2 regions of the Pseudoalteromonas piscicida genome follow, and region 2 is predicted to be linked to the other one. Evidence: predicted binding sites of a transcription regulator. Region 2 holds the regulator's gene; the other holds the start of a gene.

Region 1 (6,089 bases), 1.2 Mb from region 2:
ATACCTTTGGTATTAACAGCATTAAAAAAGGAGTTGCCCTGTCGCAGCTAGAGGAAAAACTGGTACCACTGTATCTTTTCCACCGTTATCAGGTTGAAGCCGCAGTAAAATTGATTGGCGGCGTGGACTACGACTATGAAGTCCGTGGTGATGAAGTGATAAAAGGCGCGAAAGTAGTGGCTAAGGAGACACAGCACAATGCGGTAAATGCGCTTTTGAGTACGCTGTCACCTGCGGCTTTGACTATTCCTGACTCTATTCTGGCGTTAATTCCTCCTAAGGCTTACGGTGAGTACAAAACTCGCGAAAGTGTTAAAGGAAGAACAGGGCTAACTCTAGATGCGATGGCATTACCAGAAGTCGCTGCACAGCATAGCCTTGACCTGCTGCTTAATCCACAGCGATTAAACCGTCTTGCACAGCAGCATGCGCGTGATACTCAATACTTTGGTACACAAGCACTTTTAAATGCATTATATCAGCAGATATTCGCTCAATCAGGCCGCAAAGGTATGGCTGAAAAGTTACAGCAACGCGTGCAATACCTAAGTGCAACTAAGCTAGTAAAACTGAGTAACGACGATAAAGTTGCACCTGAAGTGCAGGCGCAATTAAAGTTTTATTTAGCAAAAGTAGCAAAAGACTTTAATCAGTCGTCGGTATTTAGTGATGTGGCATTCGATCAAGCGTTTAAGCATATGCTAGCGCAGCAAATCAATCACTACCTAGATTCAGGCGAGTGGCCTGAAAGCTTTAAGGCGCTTGAAATGCCACCAGGCTCACCAATCTAGCCTTTAAAGCGAAGCTGAAAAGGGCGCTCGGGTGAGCGCCCTTTCTAATTATGATTAAGCAAAGCAACTTTCTCTTATTAGTTGTTTAATAATATCCTGACTTGGCTGGATTTTTTCCATTGCTAAAAACTCGTTGGGTTGGTGTGCTTGATTAATCGAACCCGGTCCCATAACGATAGTTTCGCAGCCTAGCTGCTGTAGAAATGGTGCTTCGGTGCAATAGTTTACAGCAATTGCTTGTTGTCCTGACAGGCGCTCAGCCATTTTCACTAAAGCAGAATCCGTTGAGCCGGTAAAAGCAGGAATGGGTTCGTGCATATCTATAACTGACACACTATTTGGATAATGTGTGTTGATGGGGCCACAGCTGCGGTGAGCATGGCTTGTAGTTCTTTGATGCTTAAACCAGGCAAAGGGCGCATATCAATATGTAGTTCACAACAGCCACAAATACGGTTGGCATTGTCGCCACCATGAATGTGTCCAAGGTTTAGAGTTGGGTAAGGAATAGCAAAATGCGGAGTTGAATATTTATTCTTTAATTCTTCTCTTAATTTTAATAAATTTGCAATCACCTGATGCATGATTTCAATGGCATTTAAGCCGCGCTCCGGATCTGAACTATGGCCTGAGCGACCAACGATACGGATGGCGGTCGTCATATGACCTTTGTGGGTAAATACCGGCACCATATCCGTGGGCTCTCCGATAATACAGCGCGCCGGTTTCAAGCTTGGATGTTTAGCAATTTCCTGAGCGCCAGCCATAGTGGTTTCTTCATCGGCGGTGGCTAAAATCATGATAGGTGCACTTTGCTGTAATTCATCAAGCTCTGAGATTGCATTTAATACAAAAGCAAAAAAACCTTTCATGTCAATGCTTCCAAGACCATATAATTTATTATCTTGCTCGCTTAATTTAAAAGGATCAAATTGCCAGCGGCTATCGTCGAATGGCACGGTATCCGTATGGCCGGCCAACATTAACCCACCATCGCCACTACCTCGCCTTGCAATTAGATTATATTTTCCTTTTGCATGTTCAAGCTCTGTTACTTCAACGGTAAACCCTAACGTTTCGCACCACTGTGCGAGTAGATGGATCACATTCTGATTGCTCATGTTGAGACTTTCTTCTAATGCACTGATAGATGGCGCGGCGATCAGTTGCTGATACATTTCCATAAAAGCGGGTAATTTCATAAAAATTCCTAAAATACTTATTCAAAGTTCTTGCATAAAAATATAAAGATGTTTAGAGTGAATATCAATTCACTTTTTTAGCATAAATATATTTTGGAACAGCAATGCGACGATTTGACTTCAACAACTAGCAGAACCAATCCAAATCAAACTTTTTTAATCTTGAGAACACTATGTTGAAAGTATCTATAATCGGAGCGAGCGGCTACAGTGGCGCTGAGCTTGCTAAGCTGGTTGCCAAGCATCCTGCCTTCACACTTGCGCATTGCTTTGTATCTGAGCAAAGCTTAGACAAACACAAATTCATCAGCGATTTATATCCAGAATATTCGGGCTTGCTAGATATTGAGCTGCAACCCTTAAATGAGCAAGCTTTTTCATTGATAGAGCAATCATCGGACTATGTGTGTTTATGCACGGATCACAAGGTTAGCGTGGAACTTGCACCGGTATTTTTACAGATGGGCAAACGGGTTTTTGACCTATCTGGAGGTTACCGTTTATCTAGCAATGAAGACTACGAAACTTACTACGGTTTTTCTCACCCACATCAAGACTGGTTAGCGCAAGCGCAATACGGGTTAGCTGAATGGTATGGCGATGCTATTAAAACGGCAAAGTTAGTGGCGGTCGCGGGCTGCTATCCGACTGCGGCACTCAATGCACTTAAGCCATTACAACAAGCTGATCTGATAACAGAGCAGCCAGTTATCATCAATGCTGTTTCTGGTGTTACCGGCGCAGGAAGAAAAGCGAATGTCGCCACACACTTTTGCGAAGTATCTCTTGCACCATACGGTTTGTTTACGCACAGACATAGTCCAGAAATAGAAAAATACCTTGAACACCCAGTGTTGTTTACGCCGCATTTAGGGAATTTTAAGCGTGGTATCTTGGAAACGATCTACGTCACTCTGAAAGAAAATGTCACACCAAATCAAGTCGATGCCGCTTACCAGGTGCTTGCCGATGAGCCGCTGATCAGGTTAAAGGGGAGTCAACTTCCATCAATCAAAGCCGTTGAAAATCAACCTTTTGTGGATATTGGTTGGCAGCAAAAGGGCAATCAACTGATCGTGGTTGTCGCGATTGATAACTTGCTTAAAGGGGCTGCAGGCCAAGCATTACAGTGTATGAACTTGGCGGCGGGACTTGAGCATTATCAAGGTTTAGGAGTATCAGCATGAGCAAACAAACTTGGGTGATAAAACTAGGTGGCGCGGTGTTGAATCAAGAGGGTGCAGCGCAAGCATTGTTTTCAGCTATCAAGCAAATTCAACAGGATGCACCACACAAGCAGTTTGTGATTGTTCATGGTGGCGGGGCGCTGGTTGATAAGTGGCTGACCGATGCCGGTTTTGCTACTGCAAAACATCAAGGATTGCGGATCAGTCCGCAAGAGCAAATGCCCTATATTGTTGGTGCACTTGCAGGCTGTGCTAACAAGCAACTGATGGCGGACGCCATTACCGCCACGCTCAAGCCCGTTGGGCTGTGCTTATATGATGCAGGGTTTACCACAACTCAAAAACTAAAAGCGCTTGGCCGTGTGGGTAGCTGTGAAGCGAGTGTAGGTGGCATGCTTGAAGCAGTGTTGGAGTTTGATAGGTTGCCTGTTGTTAGTTCAGTAGGTATTGGCGCTGACGGCCATTTATACAACGTGAATGCGGATGAAGCAGCAGCTGCTATCGCCAGTAAACTTGGTGCAGAACTTATTTTTATGACTGACGTTGAGGCGGTACTTGATGGCGATAAACAGCCATTAAATCAACTTAACGCGGAACAGATTTCAACGTTAATCGCGCAAAAGGTCATTCTGGGCGGGATGGAGGTCAAAGTTAAGACCAGTCTTCACGCTGCCCAACACTTACGACGAGGGGTGTACATCTCTAGCTGGCAAAAGCCAGAAAATTTAATTGCGTTGCTCAATGGTGAGCACGTAGGTACACAAATTCTGCCGTAGGAAAACATCATGACTAAACATTTTTTAACTGGTTTGGAATTAGACCAAACTAACGTTTTAAACTTATTAAAGCTTGCAAAAAATATTAAAAATCAACCGCAAGAATATAACCAAGCCTTAGCTGGCAAGTCGATTGTCACGTTATTCGAAAAGCCGAGCTTAAGAACGCGGCTATCGTTTGATATCGGTATCCACAAATTAGGCGGCCATGCTGTGTATTTAGATCAGCAAAATGGCGCAATGGGGGCGCGTGAATCCGTAAAAGATTTTGCGCTTAATATTTCGACTTGGGCCGATGGCCTTGTGGCTCGTGTAAATCATCATAGTACGCTTGAGACGCTCGCTGAGTTTTCGTCTGTGCCAGTTGTGAATAGCCTATGTGATTTATATCACCCTTGCCAAGCGTTGGCTGATTTTCTCACCTTATTTGAAACTTACGACGATGTCAGTCAGATCAAAATCGCTTATCTCGGTGAAGGCAACAACGTAACGCATTCATTAATGTTGCTTGCAGCAACATTAGGCACTGATTTTGTGGCGGTTTGTCCTAAAGGCCATTCGCCAGATGCACAGATTGTAAAGCAAGCTGAACAAATTGCGGCGGTAAATGGCGCCTCGGTCCTTGTCAGTGATCGGGTAGAAGCGGCGGCTGGCGCCAATGTGCTCTACGCTGATACTTGGGTTTCGATGGGGAATAAAACACCACTTGAACAGGTGAAAGACACCTTTATGCCATATCAAATCAACCAACAATTGGTTGAGGCTTGTGGCGCACAAACCATTTTGCACTGCCAGCCAGCACATCGTGAGTTTGAAATTACTTCTGAAGTGATGGACGGGCCAAAGTCAAAAATTATTCAACAAGCTGAAAACCGCATGCATGCCCAAAACGCATTGCTGGTATCGCTGTTAAACAAAGATTACGTTTGAGGTTAAAGAACATGAGCAAGATTAAAAAAGTGGTACTGGCTTACTCTGGTGGATTAGACACATCAGCGATTGTGCCATGGTTAAAAGAGAACTACGGTTGTGAAGTTGTCGCCTTTGTTGCCGATGTAGGTCAGGGTGAAGAAGAACTGGTTGGGGTTGAAGAAAAGGCAATCGCATCAGGTGCCTCTGAGTGCTATATCGTCGACTTAAAAGAAGAAATGGTTAGCGACTACATTTATCCAACTCTTAAAACTGGCGCTATCTATGAAGGGACATATTTACTGGGTACTTCGATGGCGCGTCCTATTATTGCCAAAGCTCAAGTAGAAATCGCCCGTAAAGTTGGCGCGGATGCACTTTCTCATGGTTGTACAGGCAAGGGGAACGATCAGGTGCGTTTTGAATCTTGCTTCTCAGCGCTTGCGCCTGACCTTAAAGTGATTGCACCATGGCGTGAATGGTCACTATCAAGCCGTGAATCACTGCTCGACTATCTGGCTGAGCGTAATATCCCTTGTGCAGCCTCTGCTACTAAAATCTACAGTCGTGATGCCAATGCTTGGCATATTTCTCACGAAGGTGGTGAATTGGAAGATCCATGGAATGAGCCAAGCGGTCAGGTTTGGACCATGACTAATTCTCCAGAAGCTGCACCGGATCAGCCTGAATATGTGTCGGTGTTAATCGAAAAGGGTGAAATCACCGGTGTTAACGGTGAGCGTTACAGTCCTTATCAGTGTCTAGTTAAGTTAAACGAGATTGCAGCGCCGCACGGTGTTGGTCGTGTGGATATCGTTGAAAACCGTCTCGTCGGCATGAAATCTCGTGGCTGTTATGAAACACCGGGAGGCACTGTGATGATGGCTGCGTTACAAGCGATTGATGAGCTGATCTTAGACAAATCTTGTCGTAAATGGAAAACCGCGCTTAGCGAAGAGTTTGCACACTTAGTTTATGATGGTCGCTGGTTTACCCCACTGAAAGATTCAATTCTAGCTGCTGCAGAGTCATTCGCACAGCAGGCAACTGGCGAGGTGGTACTTAAGCTTTATAAAGGCCACGTACATGCAGTGCAAAAGCAATCAATCAATAGCTTATACAGCGAAGATTTTGCCACATTTGGTGAAGATGACGTATATGACCAATCTCATGCGGAGGGATTCATTCGTCTATTCTCACTATCTAGCCGGATAGCGGCGTTAA
Region 2 (6,089 bases):
TTGTTGGCCTTGCTCATGATTGCCAGCAAGTTTCAAGCTTACCAACAGCAGCTTGGGATGTACCGCTCTCGACTATTCTCACCCCAACCAAACTATACACGTGGCCTAAAAATAATGAGAAGGCAACTAGTTAAGCGCATCTAGAGCCACTTTTGACCATGACGCTGGCACTTTGATTGAGTTATACTCCATACAACTTCAATGACAACTAAGTGTAGCGTTATGACTCAAGATGAAATGAAAAAAGCCGCAGCATGGGCAGCTTTAAACTATGTAGAAGAAAACACCATTGTTGGGGTTGGTACAGGCTCAACGGTAAACCACTTTATTGATGCACTTGGCAGTATCAAGGATCAAATCAAAGGTGCAGTATCAAGCTCAGAAGCTTCAACAGAGAAGCTAAAGGCACTTGGTATTGAAGTTTTTGAGTTAAACGATGTGTCAGAGCTTGCGGTATATGTTGATGGCGCAGATGAGATCAACAGCACCAACGAAATGATAAAAGGCGGTGGCGCAGCACTGACGCGCGAGAAAATCGTTGCAGCCGTTGCCAAGAAATTTGTTTGTATTGTTGATAATACAAAGCATGTTGAGACTCTAGGTGCATTTCCACTACCTGTTGAAGTCATCCCAATGGCGCGTAGCTACGTGGCGAGAGAGTTACTAAAACTAGGTGGCGATCCGGTTTACCGCCAAGGCGTCATCACTGATAACGGCAATGTCATTCTTGATGTGCATGGCCTAGAAATTAGCGCAGCGAAAGCGCTTGAAGAAAAAATTAACCAGATTGTTGGCGTCGTAACTAACGGCTTATTTGCCGCGCGTGGCGCTGACGTTGTAATAACAGGCACTCCAGAAGGGCCTAAAATCAACTAGTGAGATTACAGATGAGCAAGGTTTCGTTATCAAAGGATAAAATTCGAATTTTGTTGTTAGAAGGCGTGCACCAAAGCGCTGTTGAGACGCTAAAGCGCAACGGTTATAGCAACATAGACTACGTTAAAACATCCTTACCGGAGCCTGAGCTGATCGAACGGATCAAAGATGCTCACTTTGTTGGGATCCGCTCACGTACTCACCTTACAGAAGCAGTATTAGAACAAGCTGAAAAGCTGGTCGCTATTGGCTGCTTCTGCATCGGCACCAACCAAGTAGATTTGGATGCTGCTAAAAAGCGTGGTATCGCCGTATTCAACGCGCCATTTTCTAACACCCGCTCTGTCGCTGAACTGGTACTGGGTGAAATTCTCTTGTTACTGCGCCGTGTTCCTGAGCGTAACGCAAAGGCACATCGCGGTGAGTGGGATAAATCGGCCGACGGTTCATACGAAGCCCGTGGTAAAACGCTGGGTATTATTGGTTATGGTCACATTGGCACCCAGCTTGGCATTATGGCTGAGAATATCGGGATGAACGTAGAGTTTTATGACATCGAAGATAAGCTCACACTCGGCAACGCGACACAGCTACACACGCTTACGCAACTGCTACAAAGAGCAGACGTGGTCAGTTTGCATGTACCGGAGACATCTCAGACCAAAAATCTTATCGGTATGGCTGAAATTGAAGTGATGAAGCAAGGCGCAATCCTAATTAATGCATCACGCGGAACGGTTGTTGATATTGACGCCTTAGCTGAAGCATTAGCAGCAAAGAAACTTTCCGGTGCAGCTATCGATGTATTCCCCGTTGAGCCAAAATCTAATCATGAAGAATTTGTCTCACCACTACGCGAGTTTGACAATGTATTGCTAACCCCGCACGTTGGTGGTTCTACCCAAGAGGCACAAGAAAACATCGGTGTAGAAGTCGCAGGTAAGTTGGCGAAGTATTCAGATAATGGTTCAACAGTCACGGCAGTTAATTTCCCTGAGGTTTCTCTACCTGAATTATCAAACCGAAGTCGTTTATTACATGTACACATAAACCGCCCAGGTGTACTAACACAAATCAACCAAGCGTTCGCTCAGCACGGTATCAATATTGCGGCGCAATACCTACAAACAGATGAGTCTATTGGTTACGTGGTAATCGATGTCGATAGCGACCACTCTGAAGTAGCACTGAAAGAGTTAAGTGCGGTTGAAGGGACTATCAGAGCACGTATTCTTCATTAAGCATAACTATTTGAGGAATTAAACCTCGGACATAAAAAAACCAGTCACTGTGATGCGACTGGTTTTTTTGTATCAACCTGGCTTACGCCATGAAATCAACACCTTCTTTGATGTCTTTTTCAAGTGTCGCTAGCATGTCGTCTTTTGCTTTTTGCTCAAACGCGCTTAGCTCACCGTAAGGAAGTAACTTCTCTACACCGTTTTTACCAAGGATAATTGGCTGTGCAAAGAATGTTGCATCGCCTGTGTTACCTTCAACGTATGCGTACTCAAGTACTTCCTCACCTTGTAGGCCTTTCACTAGTGAGAAGCAGAAACGTGCTGCTGCTGCACCCATTGAAAGTGTAGCTGAACCGCCACCTGCTTTAGCTTCAACCACTTCAGTACCCGCGTTTTGGATACGAGTTGTTAGTGAAGCAACTTCTTCGTCAGTGAACTCAACGCCTTCAACTTGAGAAAGTAGAGGTAGAATTGTAGTACCTGAGTGACCACCAATGACTGGGATCTTAACTTCAGCAACGTCTAGACCTTTAAGCTCTGCGATGAAGGTTTCAGCGCGGATAACGTCAAGCGTTGTTACACCGAATACGCGAGCTGGATCATAAGTACCTGCTTTTTTGAACACTTCAGCAACGATTGGTACCGTGCCATTTACTGGGTTTGTGATGATACCAACAAGTGCTTTAGGGCAGCTTCTAACGATACCTTCAGCAAGTGTCTTGATTATACCTGCGTTAACATTGAACAGGTCAGCACGGTCCATACCAGGCTTACGAGGCATACCTGCAGGGATAAGCACTACGTCAGCACCAGCAAGTGCTGGGTCTAGGTCATCTTTACCATAACCCGCTACTTTTACCGCAGTTGGGATGTGAGATAAGTCAACTGCAACACCAGGTACAACAGGTGCAACGTCATAAAGCGCTAACTCAGAGCCAGCTGGAAGACCATTTTTAAGCAATAAAGATAGAGCTTGACCGATACCGCCAGCGGCACCTAATACAGCAACTTTCATTTGAATTCTCCATAATTTGAAGGTGGAATTGAGTGTGCAGTAAAGATAATGAAAAGCGCTGTTAAACACAAATTAATCACGGTTATTTTCGAGATTTTTTGACTAATGTCTTAAATAAAAGTGTAAAGATCGCGACACTTTGTACACTTATGCTTTACGACTGGCATTTTGGTCGTGCAAATTTGGGAATCTTGGTGGTTTTGTGTAGAATTTAAAGATTAGCCGTAAAAGAAGACAGACTATGCAGCCGCAAGAAAAACAAGAAGCACTGATCAAAGCATTTAAAGCTATTTTAAAAGAAGAAAACTTTGGTTCTCAAGGTGAAATTGTTGATGCTCTAAAACAACAAGGGTTTGACAACGTCAGTCAGAGTAAAGTGTCGCGCATGCTAAGCAAGTTTGGTGCTGTGCGCACACGTAATGCTAAGCAAGAAATGGTGTACTGCTTACCAGCTGAAATGAGCGTTCCAACCGCAAAAAGCCCTTTGCGCCAGTTAGTCGTTGATATTATGCACAACGAAATGATGATTATTATTCGAACCAGTCCAGGTGCCGCACAATTAATTGCGAGGCTACTTGACTCATTAGGCACCGCAGACGGCGTATTAGGTACTATCGCTGGCGATGATACGATTTTTATTGCGCCTGCAAAAGTGTCTGAAATCGACGTTACGTTAGATAAAGTAAAAACGCTGTTCGATAACGTTTAGTCTCTTATTTTTATTAGTGCTAACTCATTAGTTAGCACTAACCACGGTACTTTAATCCCAACAAACATACTTCCGCCACTATCACGATAAACAAAAACGTCAGCTTTAGTTACTCGTCTACCCAGCCAGTTGTCGAATCGCGGCGCAATTATTTAATACTCAACAAAGCAAGGCCGAGCTAGCAGAATTGGCGTTTCAGGCTACACAAGCAGAGCTGATGGCAACGAAGTTAGATGACCATCGTTTTAGCCAACAGCTAAGCAAAGAATTAAGTGAAAAGATCGCGGCATTTTGCCAGCAAAATTTATCGCGCTATTTAACCGAGCTACACCCCTTTTCAGGCGAGTTAAGTGCAACTTACTTAGTTAAAGCCCTTGCCAAGTAAGTTAAGCCGAGACAATTTGACCTTGCATCACAGGCAAAGCACATCAGCGAGCAGTTTATCTCGATGGCAAAGGCCAAAGGCGTATGGCAACAGCTTGAGGATATTCAATCAAGACCAGTTGTTAGTAACAGTTCAGCGTCAAAGAACCCATATATGTTGTAACGGTTGAAAAGCGCTTTAGAGGCGAGTCAAAGCCCATGGATGGGCTTTGGAGATGTAAAGCTAAAAAACCTGAACCCGGGATAATAACTTCTGGCTAGAGTGATAATACGCTTTTGAACTTAGGTATTTTAGTAGCTTAACTAACTTCTTACCCCGAGTTCAGGTTAAAACGTAACTTACTCTGGCATTTTTGCCATCACCGCCAAGAATTCTAGTGACGGTGCAAAAAACGCGGAGCCCATATCGGCACTGGAATAATCCAATATGGGGTCGTATTCATCCCCTTCCCCCAATCGACTTCTAAGTACCTGCTCAAAAGCATCGCCCTTGGCGCTGCAACTTAGCGACAAGCTTCCTTGTTCAAACACGTCACCAAATGGCATGCTTTGATTAAGCAGTAGCGCATTACCGTTTGCGTCTTTCAACTCGGTTAATGCCGCGTGGTTACACGGTTCGCAATCTTCAATTAGGTCATTATCTAGACGTGTACGCCCCATCAATTGCTCTTGCTCAGCAAGCGGCAACTCTTGCCAGCGCAGTAAATCAAACTTGACCCGCTGTACATGAATATAACTACCAAGGTGGTCGGCTGCATTTGGGTTGTGCACGAGAGCAACTTCACGTTTACTACGCCCTCTAGGTGTGTCGGCGCCATAAATAAAGCCATTAAAATCACGACCATCTAAGAAACGAAAGGCGCGCACATGTGCCACCATTTCGACTAGGCCGTTTAGCATATGCAGCACACTTTGAGCAAAGATATGATTAACGTCTTCTCGGTCGGAGCGGATCACGTAAAGCAAGTCAAAAGGCTGGGTATGCACGGTGTGCTCAGCCTCAACAATATGTGGAAAGCTTTTTAACTCTTTAGGAATAAACTCAGGATAGATGTGCGGCCAGTATTGGGCACCAACCGCGACAAAGCTCGATAACATAGACTCAGAAAATCTGTCCTCCAACTCCTCTTGCAAGCGTCCACTATTGGCGAGCGCCGCTCTTAGCGCCTCGTCTTGTCCTTCAAGCACATTGAAGAACAAGTGTAAGCCGTGCAAATTGGCTTCAGCACACACACCTGATTGGGCAAGCGCCATGCTCTACTCCCTGCTTATATTCATTTGCTATTAAGAAAAGAAATTTACAGCATGTGCCTTAATTTTTAAAGAGATTGGTTGATTTAAGTCGAGCGGTTCATGAGCCGGATGCGGGACTTCGAGCTCTTGTCCCTCAAATGCAACACGATAAATGTACTCCGTTCCCATAAAGCGCTGATTGAGTACTTTAACGCTGCCCAGCTCGGCATTTTCTAACGTAATGTGCTGTGGCCTCACATACATTTCGCCCTTCGCGTCGATATTACCGAGTTCAACGAGAGACTTTACAGCACCAAATTGGGTTTCTACCGAAGCGCCATTCACTCGCTGTGCAGGAATATAAATTCCCTGACCCAAGAATTCAGCAACCATTTTGCTCTTTGGTCGTTGGAACAGAGTCTTAGGCTCGCCCACTTGCGCGATTTTCCCTTTATCCATAATTGCCAACCGATCAGCAAAAGCAAAGGCTTCTTCTTTCGAGTGACTAACAAAAATCGCGGAAACTTGCTGATCTTTGATTATACGGCGAATATCGTTAATTAACTGAAACCGCACTTGGGCATCTATATTTGAAAACGGCTCATCAAGCAGCAACAGATTTGGCTTGTAC

The links. Region 2 encodes ArgR, which controls arginine synthesis, uptake and breakdown. Its sites were predicted from a motif close to ANTGAATANNTATTCANT; they were not measured.
Region 1: a site for ArgR is predicted at 2,050-2,067, ahead of argC (N-acetyl-gamma-glutamyl-phosphate reductase). Genes of this name have one in related genera too.

The regions. Positions count from the first base shown of each region.
Region 1 is NZ_CP021646.1:3,571,294-3,577,382, reverse strand. It holds gene B1L02_RS16435 (zinc-dependent metalloprotease) at 1-791, shown strand, start outside; partial or broken gene argE (acetylornithine deacetylase) at 846-1,993, opposite strand; gene argC (N-acetyl-gamma-glutamyl-phosphate reductase) at 2,170-3,180, shown strand; gene argB (acetylglutamate kinase) at 3,177-3,956, shown strand; gene B1L02_RS16415 (ornithine carbamoyltransferase) at 3,966-4,886, shown strand; gene B1L02_RS16410 (argininosuccinate synthase) at 4,898-6,089, shown strand, end outside.
Region 2 is NZ_CP021646.1:680,003-686,091, reverse strand. It holds gene B1L02_RS03250 (5-formyltetrahydrofolate cyclo-ligase) at 1-134, shown strand, start outside; gene rpiA (ribose-5-phosphate isomerase RpiA) at 223-876, shown strand; gene serA (phosphoglycerate dehydrogenase) at 888-2,117, shown strand; gene mdh (malate dehydrogenase) at 2,200-3,132, opposite strand; gene argR (transcriptional regulator ArgR) at 3,374-3,841, shown strand; gene B1L02_RS24220 (hypothetical protein) at 4,059-4,226, shown strand; gene B1L02_RS03220 (Dyp-type peroxidase) at 4,565-5,479, opposite strand; gene B1L02_RS03215 (ABC transporter ATP-binding protein) at 5,510-6,089, opposite strand, start outside.